DNA from 4 places in the Buttiauxella sp. AC038 genome. Region 1 is predicted to be linked to each of the others. Evidence: predicted binding sites of a transcription regulator. Region 1 holds the regulator's gene; each other region holds the start of a gene.

Region 1 (4,332 bases):
GACCGTAAAGATGTTACGACTGATAAATATGAAACTAACCTTGCGCATTCCACCTGGAACGCCAACCTGGACTTCCAGTCTGGTTTCGCCGCTGACATGTTCGGTCTGGATATTGCGGCCTTTACTGCTATCGAAATGGCAGAAAATGGTAACAGCGGTCACCCGAACGAAATCGCATTCTCCTCTGTAAACAAAGCTTACGACGAAGATTACTCAGGTGATAAGAGCGGTATTAGCCTCTATAAAGCCGCAGCTAAATTCAAATACGGCCCGGTTTGGGCACGTGGCGGTTACATTCAGCCAACCGGGCAAACCTTGCTCGCACCACACTGGAGCTTCATGCCTGGTACTTACCAGGGCGCTGAAGCCGGTGCAAACTTTGATTACGGCGATTCTGGTGCGCTGAGCTTCTCCTACATGTGGACCAACGAGTACAAAGCTCCATGGCACCTGGAAATGGACAAGTTCTATCAGAACGACAAAAAAACCAAAGTTGAATATTTACACTCTCTTGGCGCGAAGTATGACTTCAAAAATGATTTCATTCTCGAAGCGGCATTTGGGCAGGCTGAAGGCTACGTTGATCAGTATTTCACCAAAGCAAGCTATAAGTTTGATATCGCGGGCAGCCCGTTAACAACCAGCTACCAGTTCTACGGTACGCGTGACAAAGTTTCAGATGGCAGCGTTAACGATCTGTACGACGGCACTGCATGGTTGCAGGCATTGACTCTCGGATACAGAGTGGGTCAGGTTGATTTGCGTCTTGAAGGAACTATTGTTAAGGCCGATGGCCAGCAAGGTTACTTCCTGCAGCGTATGACCCCAACTTATGCATCTTCAAACGGTCGTCTTGATGTGTGGTGGGATAACCGCTCTGACTTCAACGCCAACGGTGAAAAAGCAGTATTTGCAGGCGCGATGTATGACCTGAGCAATTGGAACCTGGCAGGTTGGGCAGTGGGTGCTTCTTATGTGTACGCATGGGATGCTAAACCAAGCTCTAAACCAACCACTGACGGTTACTACGATGCTGATAATCGCCTGAAAGAATCTGCGTACAGCCTTGATGCGTTGTACACCGTTCAGGATGGTCGTGCGAAAGGCACGCTGTTCAAACTGCACTTCACTCAGTACGACAACCATTCAGACATCCCAAGCTGGGGCGGTGGTTACGGCAACATCTTCCAGGATGAGCGCGACGTGAAATTCATCGTCATCGCACCGTTCACCATCTTCTGATTCGAATCCGGGCGTGAAAACGCCCGGTTTTCTTAAGGATATCAAACATGAAAAAAATCGTTCTGACTGTGGTGATGGCGTTAGGTTTAAGTGCGTGTGCGCAGCAACAACCTAAAACGGCTCCGGAAGACACAAAACTAAAACAAGCGTATAGCGCCTGTATTAACACCGCAGAAGGCAATCCGGATAAAATTCAGGCCTGCCAAAGCGTATTGAATGTGTTGGCTCAGGATAAGGAACACCAGGAGTTTGCGAAGAAAGAAACGGTTCGTACCCTGGATTACCAGAACTGCATTCAGGCAACACGTACCGGTAATGACCAGGCCGTGAAAGCAAAATGCGATAAAATCTGGCAAGAGATCCGCGCCAACAATAAGTAATCGCTGTATTCAGGCAATAAAAAAACCGATGAGCTTCCTCACCGGTTTTTTTATTGCCTGACACCCAACTCTGGGTGCCGGAGGTGCAGATTACTTTTCGCTGATTTCGTGTGCGTTTTCGTCGGTACGGCAATCACCTTCAGCACAATGACCATAAAGGTACAGGCTGTGGTTAGTCAGACGAATACCATGACGTGATGCGATTTCACGCTGACGGGCTTCGATTGAATCATCGCTGAATTCAATTACTTTGCCGCAGTCCAGGCAAATCAGGTGGTCATGGTGATGCTGCTGTGTCAGTTCGAATACGGATTTGCCGCCTTCGAAGTTATGGCGCGTCACAATGCCTGCATCATCAAACTGGTTTAGTACACGATAAACGGTGGCGAGACCAATCTCTTCGCCCATATCAATCAGACGTTTATATAAGTCTTCCGCACTGACGTGGTGGTTCACCGGCCCCTGCAGCACTTCAAGGATTTTTAATCGAGGAAGCGTGACTTTCAGGCCGGCCTTCTTTAATGCGGTATTATTGTCAGTCATGCGGAAATTGTCCTGTTGCTTAACGATTCGCTCGGAGTCAGGGTGAGCGTTAAGATGAATGCGTCTCATTATAGAACTGCCCCTTCTAAATGGGAACCGCAAGTATTATGCATAACCAAGTTAAAAAATTGCGGTTGAGTCGCGATTTGATGGCCTTGATAGCTATTTGTCAGGAGTTCATTGTACAGGGACAAGCTGAAAAGTTAAAAATTTGTAGCAATTATTTTAATCGGAAATAACTATCAATGTGGCGAAACCCAATAGTCTCGCCACATTGATGCCCATCGCCCTTGAATATGCAGGTTTATTGCCAGCCTGCATCTTAAAGTAGCCAGGGTTTAGAATCAGGCGTTGATGATATCAGCCAGGTTGAGCTCATCAGAAACTTGTTTAACCCATTTCTGAACGCGTTCAGCAGTCAGTTCTGGTTGACGGTCTTCGTCAATCGCCAGGCCAACAAAGTGGTCATCGTCTGCAAGACCTTTAGATGCTTCGAAATGGTAACCCGCAGTCGGCCAGTGACCGACGATAGCTGCACCGCGCGGCTCAATGATGTCGCGGATAGTGCCTAATGCGTCACAGAAGTATTCTGCGTAGTCTTCCTGGTCACCGCAACCAAACAACGCTACCAGTTTGCCATTGAAATCAACTTCTTCCAGAGTTGGGAAGAAATCGTCCCAATCACACTGGGCTTCGCCGTAGTACCAGGTTGGAATGCCGAGAAGCAGAATGTCGAAGCCTTCCAGGTCTTCTTTGCTGCTCTTAGCAATGTCATGCACCTCAGCAACATCTTTACCGAGCTGTTTTTGAATCATTTTCGCGATATTTTCGGTGTTACCAGTGTCGCTGCCGAAAAAAATGCCTACGATTGCCATGAGTAAAATAACCTCTTGATACTTAATGGTATGGTGGCTGCTATTTGGCCACAGATAGGGCAATCATAGCAGAACACTTCGTGGTGCGGAAACTGCTATCGCCCCGGTGTGCACAGACTGCAAAATCGCATACCAGGACATAGCACTAAAACTAACTGAGATGTTGCTTCAGTTGTTCGAGAAGTATCTCTTCAATCAATTCACTACGACTGATATTGCGCGCTTCAGCCAGCTGATTGAGAGCATCTACCGCATCGTTATTGAGCTTTAGCTCCACTCGCTTCAGGCCGCGTACTTTATCGCGCTTGAGTTGGTTGCGTTTGTTGATACGCAATTGCTCATCACGCGTTAGCGGATTGGTTTTTGGTCGCCCCGGGCGACGCTCGTCCGCGAACAGATCTAATGTAGTACGGTCCGTTTGTTCTTTTGCCATGATTAGACTACTGACAGGGAATTCAGGTGGCACGGAGCGGGGTGCTCTGGCGCAATTTAGCGCGCAATCATACATCAGCATGGCTTGCGCGCCAACGCGTTAGCCACATCTTGCGGCCAGTCGGTTTGTTTTTAATCAGTTTGCCGCTGTTGTGTCGATAAAACGATGGATTGCGCGCAAAACAGCATCAGGTTTTTCTGCGTGAACCCAGTGTCCGGCACCTGCAACCACATGAGCACGCGCCTGAGGGAACTGTGAAAGCAACTGGCTACGATGCGATTCATTGACATAAGGAGATGCGCCGCCGCGAATAAATAGCGAGGGTTCATTCCATGCAGGAATGTTTTCCCAGCCGACAATATTCTCATATTGCTCCCACAGCACCGGCACGTTGAATTTCCATTCGCCATCGGCAAAGGATTTTAGCAAGAACTGAATAACACCTTCTTCATCAAGATGCTCGCGCATCACGGTCGCGGCCTGCTGCCGTGTTTTAACGCAAGCGGCGCTGACGGCATTTATTGCAGTGAAAATTTCATCGTGGCGGCGCACCTGATAATCCACCGGTGCAATATCAATCAGTACTAATTTGTCGATACGCTCTGGGGCAATCGCCGTCAAAGCCATCGCCACTTTGCCACCCATTGAATGGCCAATAATAATGGCTTTCTCAAAGTCATATTCATCGAGCGTTTCGACGACATCCTGCGCCATAGCAGGGTAGTTCATCTCAGAGCTTTGTGGTGATAAACCGTGGTTGCGCAGATCGATTTGCAGCAACGTATGATCCTGCCCAAGGTCACGGGCCAGCACGCCCAGGTTATCAAGGCTACCAAAAAGACCGTGAATAAGGACGATG
Region 2 (4,332 bases), 630 kb from region 1:
TTGCTGAGTTTGGTGAAGGCCAATGTCAGCAAGCCCCTGCACAAGCCAGCATGGCAGGTGAACAAGCACAGGCTCAGCCACAACAAAGTGGCAGCTTCTGGATGCCGCTGATGGCGGGCTACATGATGGGTCGTCTGATGGGCGGCGGAGCGGGCTTCGCGCAGCAACCATTGTTTAGTTCTAAAAATCCAGCGAGCCCGGCTTACGGTAAATATGCGGATGCCACCGGCAAAAGCTATGGTGCAGCCACACCAGGCCGTACGGCTACAGTTCCAAAAACAGCCATGGCGCCAAAACCTGCAACCACAAGCACTGTAACTCGTGGCGGTTTCGGTGACTCAGTCGCCAAACAATCAACTATGCAGCGCAGCAACAGCGCAACAGGTTCTTCTCGCTCCATGGGTGGCTAAGAAATTATGGAAAGAATTGCGATTACTGAGCGCCCGGACTGGCGCGAGAAAGCCACTGAATACGGTTTTAACTTTCACACCATGTATGGCGAGCCGTACTGGTGTGAAGACGCATATTACAAACTAACGCTCCCTCAAGTTGAACGCCTGGAAGAAGTCACCGCTGAACTGCACCAGATGTGCCTGAAAGTTGTGGACAAAGTAGTGAGTAGCGATGAGCTGCTGGCTAAGTTCCGCATTCCTAAGCACACCTGGGAATTTGTACGTCAGTCCTGGCGCACTCAGCAGCCGTCTCTTTACTCACGCCTGGATATCGCGTGGGATGGGATTGGTGAACCTAAGCTTCTGGAAAACAATGCCGATACGCCAACGTCTTTATACGAAGCGGCATTCTTCCAGTGGATCTGGCTTGAAGACCAGGTTCAGGCTGGGAATTTGCCTGCGGGAAGCGATCAATTCAACAGCCTGCAAGAGAAGATCATTGAGCGTTTTGCTGAATTAAAACAGCAACACGGTTTCAACCTGGTGCATTTTGCCTGCTGCCAGGACACTGTAGAAGATCGCGGTACTGTCCAGTATTTGCAAGATTGTGCAGCCGAAGCTGAAGTGGCGAGCGAATTTGTTTACATGGAAGAAATTGGTCTGGGTGAGAAAGGCCAGTTCACGGATGTGCAGGATCAGGTTATCAGTAACCTGTTCAAGCTCTATCCGTGGGAATTCATGCTGCGTGAAATGTTCTCCACCAAACTCGAAGATGCTGGCGTTCGCTGGCTGGAACCTGCCTGGAAGAGCATTATCTCCAACAAAGCGTTGCTGCCAATGCTGTGGGAAATGTTCCCGAATCATCCAAACTTGCTGCCTGCTTATTTCGCTGAAGATAACTATCCGGCGATGGATAAGTACGTTGTGAAGCCCATCTTCTCCCGCGAAGGTGCGAATGTGAAGATCATCGAAAACGGCGAAGAAATTGCCCGTGTTGATGGCCCTTACGGAGATGAAGGCATGATCGTGCAGGAGTTCTATCAGTTGCCAAAATTTGGTGACAGTTATGTGCTGATCGGCAGCTGGCTTATCAACGATCAACCTGCGGGTATTGGTATTCGTGAAGATCGCGAGCTGATCACTCAGGATCTTTCGCGCTTCTATCCGCATGTGTTTGTAGAGTAACAATAAAAAGGTTTAGATTTTCGCCTTCGTAGGTCGGATTAGCGTAAGCGACATCCGACATAAATTGGTGGATGTCGCTTACGCTAATCCACCCTACAAAACCCGTTTATCTACCTTTGCAAGCAATCTGAGGCGCGAAATTCGCGCCTTTTTTTATCCGATAACAACAGAAAGCATACTCAACGATCCCATCTCAATACCGTCTGTCGGCAGCGTAATTGGCTCTTTGCCATCCCATGCCCCGAGAACATACAACAACGGCAGGTAGTGATCCGCTGTTGGATTAGATAGCGATCCGCCTTCATGCTCCAGGTAATTCACAAGAGGGTGTTCGGCTACCGGCCCAAGCCAGGTGAGATTGTCTTTCACATATTGGTTAAATGACTCAGCCCATGGATATGGCGTGTTTTCACCGTGCCAGCGCGCAGTTCTCAGGTTATGAACCACGTTACCACTGGCAATCAGCATGATGCCCTGATCGCGCAATGTCGCCAGCTTGCGGCCAATCTCAAAATGCCATGCCGCCGGTTTAGTGCTGTCGATACTGAGCTGTACCATTGGAATATCGGCATTCGGGTACATCTTAATAAGCACGCCCCAGGAGCCGTGATCAAATCCCCAGGCTTCTTTGTCTTGCATCACCGGAACGGGTGCCAGAAGGTCAACTAACTGTTGTGCAAGCGCAGGGGAACCCGGTGCCGGGTAATGGGTATCGTACAAGGCCTGTGGGAAACCACCGAAATCATGGATAGTTTTTGGCGTTTCCATTGCCGTAACACCCGTGCCTTTAGTGAACCAGTGCGCAGATACCACCACAATTGCTTTTGGACGCGGTAAGGTCTCTCCCAAATGGCGCCAGGCCTGGGTATATTGGTTATCTTCCAGCACGTTCATTGGGCTACCGTGTCCTAGGAACAGCGCAGGCATTCGTTGAGTTTTCATGGTGGTGTCCTTTAATCAGGTCATTCAGTTTATAAACACCACAGTACGCGCTTTTGTGTTTTGAAGAACTTAGATAAGCATGATGAAGATCTTCAGGAAATTTGAATGTAAGCGATGTGTAAAGCTTCTCAACTGGCTCTCGATTTTTATCACATCGCCCATTAATATGAATGAGAATCATTATCAAAAGGAGTGATAAATGTCAGTACCCTTGATCCTGACCCTATTAGCAGGGGGAGCCACTTTTATTGGTGCTTTTCTTGGCGTGCTCGGCCAGAAGCCATCAAACCGTGTGCTGGCATTTTCTCTTGGCTTTGCAGCGGGCATTATGTTGCTTATCTCGCTTATGGAAATGCTGCCTGCCGCACTTCACACCGAGGGAATGTCGCCGGTACTGGGTTATGGCATGTTTATGCTGGGTTTGCTGGGTTACTTCGCACTTGACCGCGCCCTGCCCCATGCGCATCCACAAGATTTAATGGACAGCAAACCGCAGCCGCGTAATTTACGCCGCACCGCGTTGTTGCTGACTCTTGGTATTAGCCTGCATAACTTCCCAGAAGGTGTGGCGACCTTTGTTACCGCCAGCAGCAACCTGGAATTAGGCATGGGGATCGCGCTAGCAGTGGCATTGCACAATATTCCTGAAGGTTTGGCTGTGGCAGGCCCGGTCTACGCGGCTACGGGTTCAAAGCGCAAAGCTATCTTCTGGGCAGGGATTTCCGGGCTGGCAGAAATTCTGGGGGGCGTGTTGGCCTGGCTGATCTTAGGCCCGATGATTTCGCCTGTTTTAATGGCGGCAATTATGGCTGCCGTCGCGGGCATTATGGTGGCGCTGTCGGTCGATGAACTGATGCCGCTTGCGAAAGAAATCGACCCGCATAACAATCCGAGTTACGGCGTTCTTTGCGGTATGGCGGTGATGGGGTTTAGTCTGACGTTGCTACAAAGCAACGGAATCGGCTAAAAAAGAAGCCCGGTGTAGAAAAACCGGGCTTTTTGCTTTTTAGCGAGAGTTAGCTGGCTTTGCGTTCATGAGCCTGACGGTATTCCACCAGGTCTTCAATCGTCACAACAGCCATATTGTGCTGGCGGGCAAAGGTGATGCACTCTGGTGCACGCGCCATGCTGCCATCATCGTTGGTCAACTCACACAACACACCAGCAGGTTTGAAACCCGCAAGCGTGACCAAATCAATGGTTGCTTCAGTATGGCCACCGCGAGTTAACACGCCACCAGGCTGAGCACGGAGCGGGAACACATGGCCTGGGCGATTCAGGTCGCTTGGTTTTGCGCCATCAGCAATCGCGGCACGCACAGTCGTAATACGGTCTGCAGCAGAAACACCGGTAGTCACACCGCTTGCAGCTTCGATAGTCACAGTAAACCCTGTGCCATAGGCACTGGTGTTGTTCTCAACCATCATTGGCAATTCGAGTTGTTTACGGCGTTCTTCGGTCAGGCACAGGCAAACAATACCGCTACCGTGGCGAATGGTCAGAGCCATTTGCTCAACGGTCATGGTTTCCGCTGGGAAAATCATGTCGCCTTCGTTCTCGCGATCTTCATCGTCAAGAACCATTACCCCGCGGCCTTCACGCAGTGCTTCAAGAGCATGTTCAACGCGTTGTGTAGGGGTGCCAAATGCAGAAAGGAGCGTCTGATTCATGGTAAAAAAACCTCATTAAAATTATGGTTACCAGAATCAGGGCAGTCTTAGGAGCTATAAAAATAACGTGAGCAGGCTTAAAAGCTTGAGCTTAGTCGTTACTCTCTCCCATCCGGACTTTAACCGTCGGCTCCGGAATTACA
Region 3 (4,332 bases), 180 kb from region 1:
AGTGGCACAAAGTGCCGCGGAACCCATGCGGCGCATAAAGATAAAACCAGCGGAATACTCATTGCGGCCACTTAAACGCCCGAGCCACAACGCCACCAGCCCTAATGCCATATCGGCGGCTGTCAGGTTGTGAAGCCGTGAGTGTTCAACCAAACGCTGAAAATCTGCACGGCCAAAACTCAGCGACTGACGGATAAGTTGTGTGGTGGAACCATGGCTGGTGAGCGGTTGTGTTGAAAGCGTGGCGGGTGGCGGCAGTTGTTTGGCTTTCTCAGCCCAGAACGTCGCATCGCGTTTCCACGCGTCGCTTTCGCGGTATTTTTGGTACTCGGCAACCACGTCGCTAAATGGTGTAAATGGCGTGGGTTCAGGCGCTTGGTTTTGGCACAAGTCGCTATAAATATTGGCAATCCGGCGGGTAATGGCGGTGAAACTGAAGCCATCAACCACTAAATGGTGAAAACGTTGATACCAGAACCAGCGTGTGTCGCTGATACGCAGCAACTGGTGGTGGTAGAGCGGTTTGCCGCTGGAAATGCGCAAATCCTGCTCGAGATCGTTGCGCATAATATTTTGCGCCACGGCCACCGGGTCTGCATCGTTGCGCAAATCATGGCAATGCGTGGGGATAAATGAAGCATGCGGATCAAGCCACTGGCGTGCTTCGCCGTCCACTTCACTAAAGCGCATGCACAAAGTATCGGCCTCTTTCATTCCAGCCACGATAGCCTTGCACAGCAGAGCTTCGTTGAGGTCACCATTTAATTCTACGTAGTGGGCCACGCTCCACGCATTAGCCTGCGGCGAAAGTTGATCCGCCATCCAGATACCGGGTTGGGCCGCCACAAGCGGCAGAGTTTCAATTTGTTGTTCCAGTGCAGAAGACATCATTAATTCACTCACCGCTTACACCCTGTTTCGCAAAAGAAGTGGGTTGGAGATTGATCCAGTTGGCAAGCAGCCAGTGGTTACATTCATCATGTGATGCGGGTTCACAAACCACCTGCCAGCCATCGGGCAATGCACAATGTTCCGGCCATAAGCTGAACTGTTGCTGCGCATTTTCAAGGATGAAAAAACGGCTCTGCAATGAGTCGAAAGGGTTACTGAATTCCATAGTTAACTCCGCTCTTTAAGGCGCTTTCCAAAGCCAGGCGAGACCGTCCAAAAGACCGCCTCGCCAGCAAAGCGCATCGTGCCCACCATCAACCTGACGGTAGAAAACAGCTCGCTGTGTTTGTTGTAGTAAGGGGTAAATTCTTTGATTAACTTGATAAATGAGAGGTTCTCTGACCCCTGCCTCAAGATAGATACGCAGCGGTTTTCCACACGCAAGCCCATCTTCCAGTTGCCGTATCAACTGCCCGCCTTGCTGGTTGTTTTCACGACGTGGCCACCAGTAAGAACCTGACTGGCTCAGCACACAGCCAAATTGTTCAGGCCAGTGAAGTGCGGCATAAAGCGAAGAAAGCCCACCAAAGCTTTGGCCGGCGACGACCGTGGTTTGCGGGGTTTCATTCCAACTGGTGAGCGAGCGTAATTGCGGCAATAGCTCTTCCTGCACCGCCAGCCAAAACTGCGCATTACAGGGCAGTTCATCACTGCGCGTTGAATTGTCGATGACATCAATCAACACATAAACGGCGGGAGGCAATACTCCGGCATCGGTTTGAGCCTGGAGCGCAGACCACACCGGCATGCTTTCGGCCCAGAATTGCCCGTCGAGCAAAATAGCCATCGGGCGCTGCTCTGGCTGTGCGTCACCGGTTGCAAAAATCCAGACGTTACGTTGATTTTTCAGGCGCGAACTTGTCCAGGTTATGCAACGTGCTGCGGCATACGGCGTGTCGGGTTGAGCCCAGCCCTCTTGTTTCGGCGCATCAGGGAGATGGAGTGCTGACATTGGATGCCCTCGCCCACCGGCCCAGCTTTCAGAGTTAAGCGGATCGGCAATCGCACACGGCAGCAGCTTTCGCCAGCCTTCACGCAGCGCCATCGGAACCGGAACCAGCCCTTCAAAAGCCTCTGGCGGGAAATCGTCTTCGCTGTTTGTTGGAATGAGGCAATAACTGCCGCGCCATGTAGCAGTTAGCTGCGTTTGCCACTGCCAGACATCAGTTCCGGCAATGCGTTCGAGCGTTTGCGGACGCGAGCGTTGGTGGTGATCCGTCACGCCCGTGATGTAAATCCAGACTCGCTTTGTCGGTGAGATTTGCTCGCAACCCTTAGGGTCACGCCATAAAAAAGTCACTTCACACAGACCATCATTTTCACAGGTAACGGCGGGTATCCCTTGCGCCTGTTTTTCCTGCCACCAGCTCTCACTTCCTGTCAGCAAATTCACCACTCGAACATAACCCCATGAAAGTATTGATAACGATCAATTAAGCTGAAATATATTGATAATACTATTGATAATTATTTGCATTTGCAATAGCGTATTTCCGCGCTTTGGGCTACCAGCTTACTGGTGCAAAAACAATTAATTGCCGGACTAGAACGCACGATTCCCTCATTTCGGGGCTGTTGCAGACAGTTTCGGTATCGCTTCGTAACATCCATGCTGCGCCCGATCCCTCTGGGAATGGAATGACACCGGGCCCAGCGGAAAAGCAGGCCGCCATAATGAATAAGAAAATTAACTATTCCCTCGCAATGCTAATCAATCTGGGAATCTACGGTGTTGCAGCACCTGTCTTTGCGGCAGAGCAAGCGGCACCAGCAACGGCTCAGACCGCTGCTGCCAACAATGACGACACACAAAATCACGCTGATGAAGACACTCTGGTTGTTACCGCCGCCGCGCAAAATTTGCAGGCACCAGGCGTTTCAACCATCACCGCTGAAGAGCTGAAAAAACGCCCACCAGCGCGTGATATTTCTGAAATCGTCCGCACTATGCCAGGCGTTAACCTGACCGGTAACTCCACCAGTGGTCAACGTGGCAACGGCCGCCAGATTGATATTCGCGGTATGGGCCCGGAAAACACCCTGATTCTTATCGATGGCAAACCGGTCACCAGCCGCAACTCGGTACGACTTGGCTGGCGTGGCGAACGTGATACACGTGGTGATGCAAGCTGGGTACCACCTGAAATGGTCGAGCGTATCGAAGTCATTCGTGGCCCGGCCGCAGCGCGTTACGGTAACGGTGCGGCAGGTGGTGTAGTCAATATCATCACCAAAAAAGGCACCGGTGAATGGCATGGTACCTGGAACACCTATCTCAATGCCCCTGAGCACAAAGATGAAGGCTCCACTAAGCGCACCAACTTCAGCCTGAACGGCCCACTGGGTGGGGATTTCAGCTTCCGTCTGTACGGCAACCTCGATAAAACTCAGGCCGATGCGTGGGACATCAACCAGGGCCATCAGTCTGAACGTACCGGTATTTATGCCGATACGCTGCCCGCCGGGCGCGAAGGGGTAATTAACAAAGATATCAACGGCGTCGTGCGTTGGGACTTCGCACCAATGCAATCTCTGGAACTGGAAGCGGGTTACAGCCGCCAGGGCAACCTGTATTCCGGCGATACCCAAAACACCAATACCAACCAAATCGTGAAAGATAACTATGGCAAGGAGACTAACCGCCTCTACCGCCAGAGCTACTCCATGACCTGGAATGGTGGTTGGGACAGCGGCCTGACGACCAGCAACTGGGCGCAGTACGAACACACCCGCAACTCACGTATGCGTGAAGGTCTGGCCGGTGGCACCGAAGGGATTTTCTCCAGCGATAAATTCAGCGATATCGATCTGAGCGATGTGCTCTTGCACAGCGAAGTGAATATCCCGATTGATTTCGTGTTTAACCAAAACCTGACGCTGGGTACCGAATGGAACCAGCAAAAGATGAAAGATTTGTCGTCGAATGGGCAAACCTTTATGGGTGGCCCAATTCCTGGGTCGAACAGCACCAACCGTAGCCCATATTCTCAGGCAGAGATCTTCTCACTGTTTGCTGAAGACAATATGGAGCTGACCGACAGCACTATGTTGACTCCGGGTCTACGCTTTGATCATCACAGCATCGTGGGTAATAACTGGAGCCCATCTCTGAACCTGTCTCAAGGTTTGGGTGATGACTTCACCCTGAAAATGGGTATTGCTCAGGCGTATAAAGCACCGAGCCTGTATCAGACCAACCCGAACTACATCCTCTACAGCAAAGGCCAGGGTTGCTACGCAAGCGGCACCGGCGTGGGCTGTTACATGATGGGTAACGAAGACCTTAAAGCTGAAACCAGCATCAACAAAGAGATTGGTCTTGAGTTCAAACGTGACGGCTGGCTCGCTGGTGTCACGTGGTTCCGCAATGATTATAAAGAC
Region 4 (4,332 bases), 1.6 Mb from region 1:
TCTCCATCGTGGTCATCACTTTTTTTACCGACTCCCCGCCGTTTACTGCCGTCTTAGTCGCATTTTTTGCAAGTACGCTCGCGTGGCTGGCATTTTCAGCATTCAGCGTAACCGTGCTACTCAATTGCTCCATGCTGGCAGTCGTTTCTTCTAACGCTGCGGCGAGTTGCTCAGAACGAGAAGACAATTCGTTGTTCACCTCAGCCACTTCCGTGGCATTTCCGCGAATGGTGTGAGCGCTGGAACGAATGTTGGAAACGGCTTTTTCCCAATTCGACTGCATTTTTTGGATCGGTGAAACCATCAAACCAATGCAGTTACTGCCTAAATCAGGTAATTGGGTTTCGAGTTCACCACGCGCAAGAATATGCATATGTGCGCGAATGTTCTCGACCGGCTTCACCAGGCAGAAATAAAGATAGCGCTCAGTTACCAACGTAATGGCAATGCTTGCTAACACCGAAGCCCCGAGCAAGAAACGAACGATACCGATCCACATTTCTTGTTGCGCATTCAGTACCAGGTTTTGTTGCAAATCATGTAAAAACCACAGCGCCAGCCCGGAAACACCGAGCCACGCCACTGACGAGAAGATCAGTATCAGCACCACCATGACGCGGATTTTGATATTACGAATAAACTTCATGTTTTGTATTTTCCTGGTGAAATAATAAAAAGTCTTTCCTGCACCAGCTGTAGTCACCTCAGCTCCGTTTATTCGGTTTTTGTATACCAATACTGAGAGAAGACCGTGCATTACCAGTATTGTCGGCACGATTCAGCCAAACTTGATGGCAGTTGTGATCAAAATTTAATCACACCACAAATATTGGTGATGCCCATTTTCACCATTATTAAGCCCCAAAATTTATGTTAGGAAAATCCATTTACCTCGCCCTAATCGAAATTAAACAGCTTTATGCTGTTGGTCATTTTTCATTTTTGTGCGTGCTAAAATCATTAAAAAATCATTCGAGCATCAGAATAATGAAAACTGTTTATTTAATTTTAACCACGGCGTTATTAGCTGGATGTACGGTGAATAAAACGCCTGTGCCCGTAAAAAGTAGTGAAGTGGTGGGTGTGGTTCGTCTGGGATTTGACCTTGCGCCATTACAAACGGCGAAAGTGGATACTTATGTTGCGCAATCAGCAGCCAGCCACCAATGCCAGCAGTGGGGTTATATCGCCGCATATCCTTACGGAGAGCCAATCAAAACCTGTAGCGTGACCAGTGGCTCTGTGTGCCTGAGCCAAAAAGTAACGCTTGAGTACCAGTGTCGCGGAGTGGGAATGGAGCGGTATCTGAAAGATGAGAGTGTTGTTCAATAATAGAACAATCACCTTAACGTCATTAAAATTAGGGTTAGCTAAGATTTATCTTCTGACCCATAAATAAACAGTAATAATTCTTATTTTCAGAACGAATTAATTATAAAAAAGAAACAATATTAACAACCATTCTCATTACAATAATATAATTAACAATTCCTTTGCATTATAGAAATAATAAAATTAAAGTAGCGACATTGTTAAATATACATTCTCGTGGAGCGCACCATGCTAAAAGCTGAAATGATCGAAAAACTTAACGAACAAATGAATCTTGAGCTTTATTCCTCCCTGCTTTATCAACAAATGAGTGCCTGGTGCAGCTACCATAGCTTTGAAGGGGCTGCCGCTTTCCTGCGTCGCCATGCTCAGGAAGAGATGGAGCATATGCAGCGTCTGTTTTCTTACCTGACTGACACTGGAAGCTTGCCACGCATAAATGCGGTCCCGGCACCAGACCATGACTACTCATCTTTAGATAACCTGTTTAATGCCACTTACGAACATGAGCAGTTAATTACTCGCAAGATTAATGAATTGGCTCATGCTGCGATGACATCTCAGGACTATCCAACTTTCAACTTCCTGCAATGGTATGTTTCTGAACAACATGAAGAAGAGAAACTGTTCAAGTCCGTACTGGATAAATTAAGTCTGGTTGGAAAAAGCGGCGAAGGTCTGTATTTCGTAGATAAAGAGCTTTCTACCCTCGATACTCAAGCTTAATAAATATTCCCGGCAAGTATATCTTGTACTTGCCGGTTCTCCTTAACTAAAACTCCCCTCTCCCTTCAGTAATCCCTGATAATCACTTTTCCGCTAAAAACCTTACTCTGTGGCGGATATCTGTTAAGCGTCTATACTCCAATTCAGCACCTTCTCATGTCAGTTTTCTATGGCTACTTGCTGGTGCAATGAGCTGCTCCACACATCGATTGTTAAGCATTATTTATAATAATAAGCGTCATGTTTTTCCTGTTACTTGCAATAACTAATATGGACAATATGATAAAATGTTAAGTAAAAACAATAAATTAATTAGAAAGTTATTTTTCCATGAATCATGGGATATTATGATCATCAAAAATAACTCTCATTCTTTTCCTGAAAATACCCTGGATATTTTAAATAATTCACAAGCAAAATTACTGAAGAAAAAATATACCTTCCAGGCAGATCCTTTTATTATAGAGAAAGATAATAAACTCTACCTTTTCTATGAAGCACTTAGCTTTCTAAATTCTAAAGGCATTCTCAGATGTCGGATTCTTGACGATAAACTTAATGAGATTCAGGATATCAAACTAGAAGGGTTTGATGATTTAAAGTGCCATTTATCCTTCCCATATCTTTTTTATCTTAATGATAATCTGTTTATGATTCCTGAGTCTTCAGAGCGAAAAGAAGTGATACTCTTCCAATCCACTGAGTTTCCCACTCGCTGGAAAAAGGTGAAGGTGCTAATTTCTGACGCTGAATTTACCGATAATATATTCTTCACCTTAGAGAATACCTGTTACCTCATTTCTACCACACTTAACAATGAGATGGTTATTCACACTGCAGATCAAATACTCGGTGAGTGGAAAAAAATAAACCCGTCTTTAAAACTGTGCAACCACCATCACCGTGGGGCCGGTGCTTCTTATTTTATCAATGATAAGAAATATATCCTCACTCAAGAATGCACATCTGACTCTTACGGGAAATCCATTTTTATCAAAGAATTAATCACCATCAATCCACTGATTTTTGAGGAGAAACTGGCGGCACATGTCACACCTGAAATCAACCAAAGCGCAGGTATTCACACGTTAAACTTTTCGAATAACCATCTTGTTTATGACACCAAAAATTGGGTATTCAGCCTTTTGTCTCCTTTAAAAAAAGTTTTATTTAAGGCTTGGGTTAAATACCGTAAAAAATCGTTTGCCTGAATATACATAAGAAAAATCCATCGACCGGTGCTAGGTTTTCAATAGTTGACAGTAAATTAAGCACCGAATACCACACTAGTTTTGTAATATTTATCTGGAGATATTATGGCAATTCTTGTAACAGGTGGTGCTGGCTATATAGGCTCCCATACTGTATTGGCTTTACTGGAAAGAGGTGATGAGGTCATCGTTATCGATAATCTCTCTAACTCATCTCAAGAATCTTTAGTCCGGGTTGCAGAGTTAACAGGAAAAAACCCTACTCTCTATGTTGCTAATGTTTTAGATAAGAATATTTTGAGAACTATTTTTTCAAAACATTCGATTACTGATGTGATTCATTTTGCTGGTTTAAAATCTGTTGGTGAATCAATTAAAAAACCACTGGAATATTATGAGAATAATGTTACTGGCACAATAGTGTTACTTAGTGAGATGCTAAATGCCGGTGTAAATAGCCTCATCTTCAGTTCATCGGCAACCGTCTATGGGAATCCCGAAAAAGTGCCGTTGAGCGAAGATTGCCAGACTGGCGGCACCACAAACCCTTATGGCACATCCAAACTTATGGTTGAGCAGATTCTGCGTGATTTCTCCCTCGCACAACCGGAGTTTCGCATTACCTGTTTGCGCTATTTCAATCCGGTTGGCGCTCATCAATCGGGGCGAATTGGCGAAGATCCTAACGGTATTCCAAATAATCTGGTTCCCTATATTTCACAAGTGGCAATCGGCAAACTGAAGTGTCTGTCGGTATATGGCAATGATTACCCTACACCTGATGGCACAGGCGTTCGCGATTATATCCATGTGCTGGACTTAGCAAGTGGACATCTGGCGGCATTGGATCATCAAAATGAGGGTGCATCTTTTAAAGCGATAAATCTGGGTACTGGCGTGGGTTATTCCGTCATTGATCTCATTGAGGCATTTGAAAAAACATCTCAGACTAAGATTAACTATAAGATTGTGGAACGCAGGGCCGGTGATATTGCGGAATGCTGGTCAGATTCATCTTTAGCAAAACAAACATTGGGATGGCAGGCCACGCGAACGATTGATG

What was found. The regulator Fur, encoded in region 1, represses iron uptake genes when iron is present. The targets are predictions, from matches to a motif close to ATAATAATGAGAACNACTATCAA.
Region 2: a site for Fur is predicted at 2,684-2,706, ahead of zupT (zinc transporter ZupT). Genes of this name have one in related genera too.
Region 3: a site for Fur is predicted at 2,406-2,428, ahead of fes (enterochelin esterase). Genes of this name have one in related genera too.
Region 4: a site for Fur is predicted at 1,452-1,474, ahead of ftnA (non-heme ferritin). Genes of this name have one in related genera too.

What each region holds. Positions count from the first base shown of each region.
Region 1 covers NZ_CEEDCQ010000001.1:3,629,759-3,634,090, reverse strand. Annotated here, with positions in the region: gene chiP (chitoporin ChiP) at 1-1,242, shown strand, start outside; gene chiQ (ChiQ/YbfN family lipoprotein) at 1,290-1,622, shown strand; gene fur (ferric iron uptake transcriptional regulator) at 1,713-2,165, opposite strand; gene fldA (flavodoxin FldA) at 2,510-3,040, opposite strand; gene ybfE (LexA regulated protein) at 3,192-3,473, opposite strand; gene ybfF (esterase) at 3,609-4,332, opposite strand, start outside.
Region 2 covers NZ_CEEDCQ010000001.1:4,258,366-4,262,697, forward strand. Annotated here, with positions in the region: gene AC0IXI_RS20170 (DUF1190 family protein) at 1-410, shown strand, start outside; gene AC0IXI_RS20175 (glutathionylspermidine synthase family protein) at 417-1,577, shown strand; gene ygiD (4,5-DOPA-extradiol-dioxygenase) at 1,731-2,519, opposite strand; gene zupT (zinc transporter ZupT) at 2,719-3,486, shown strand; gene ribB (3,4-dihydroxy-2-butanone-4-phosphate synthase) at 3,536-4,189, opposite strand; FMN riboswitch at 4,286-4,332, opposite strand, start outside.
Region 3 covers NZ_CEEDCQ010000001.1:3,811,184-3,815,515, forward strand. Annotated here, with positions in the region: gene AC0IXI_RS18180 (amino acid adenylation domain-containing protein) at 1-891, opposite strand, end outside; gene AC0IXI_RS18185 (MbtH family protein) at 896-1,117, opposite strand; gene fes (enterochelin esterase) at 1,133-2,347, opposite strand; gene AC0IXI_RS18195 (TonB-dependent siderophore receptor) at 2,626-4,332, shown strand, end outside.
Region 4 covers NZ_CEEDCQ010000001.1:1,991,622-1,995,953, reverse strand. Annotated here, with positions in the region: gene AC0IXI_RS09535 (methyl-accepting chemotaxis protein) at 1-646, opposite strand, end outside; gene yecR (YecR family lipoprotein) at 1,039-1,332, shown strand; gene ftnA (non-heme ferritin) at 1,561-2,058, shown strand; gene AC0IXI_RS09520 (glucosamine inositolphosphorylceramide transferase family protein) at 2,346-3,269, shown strand; gene galE (UDP-glucose 4-epimerase GalE) at 3,375-4,332, shown strand, end outside.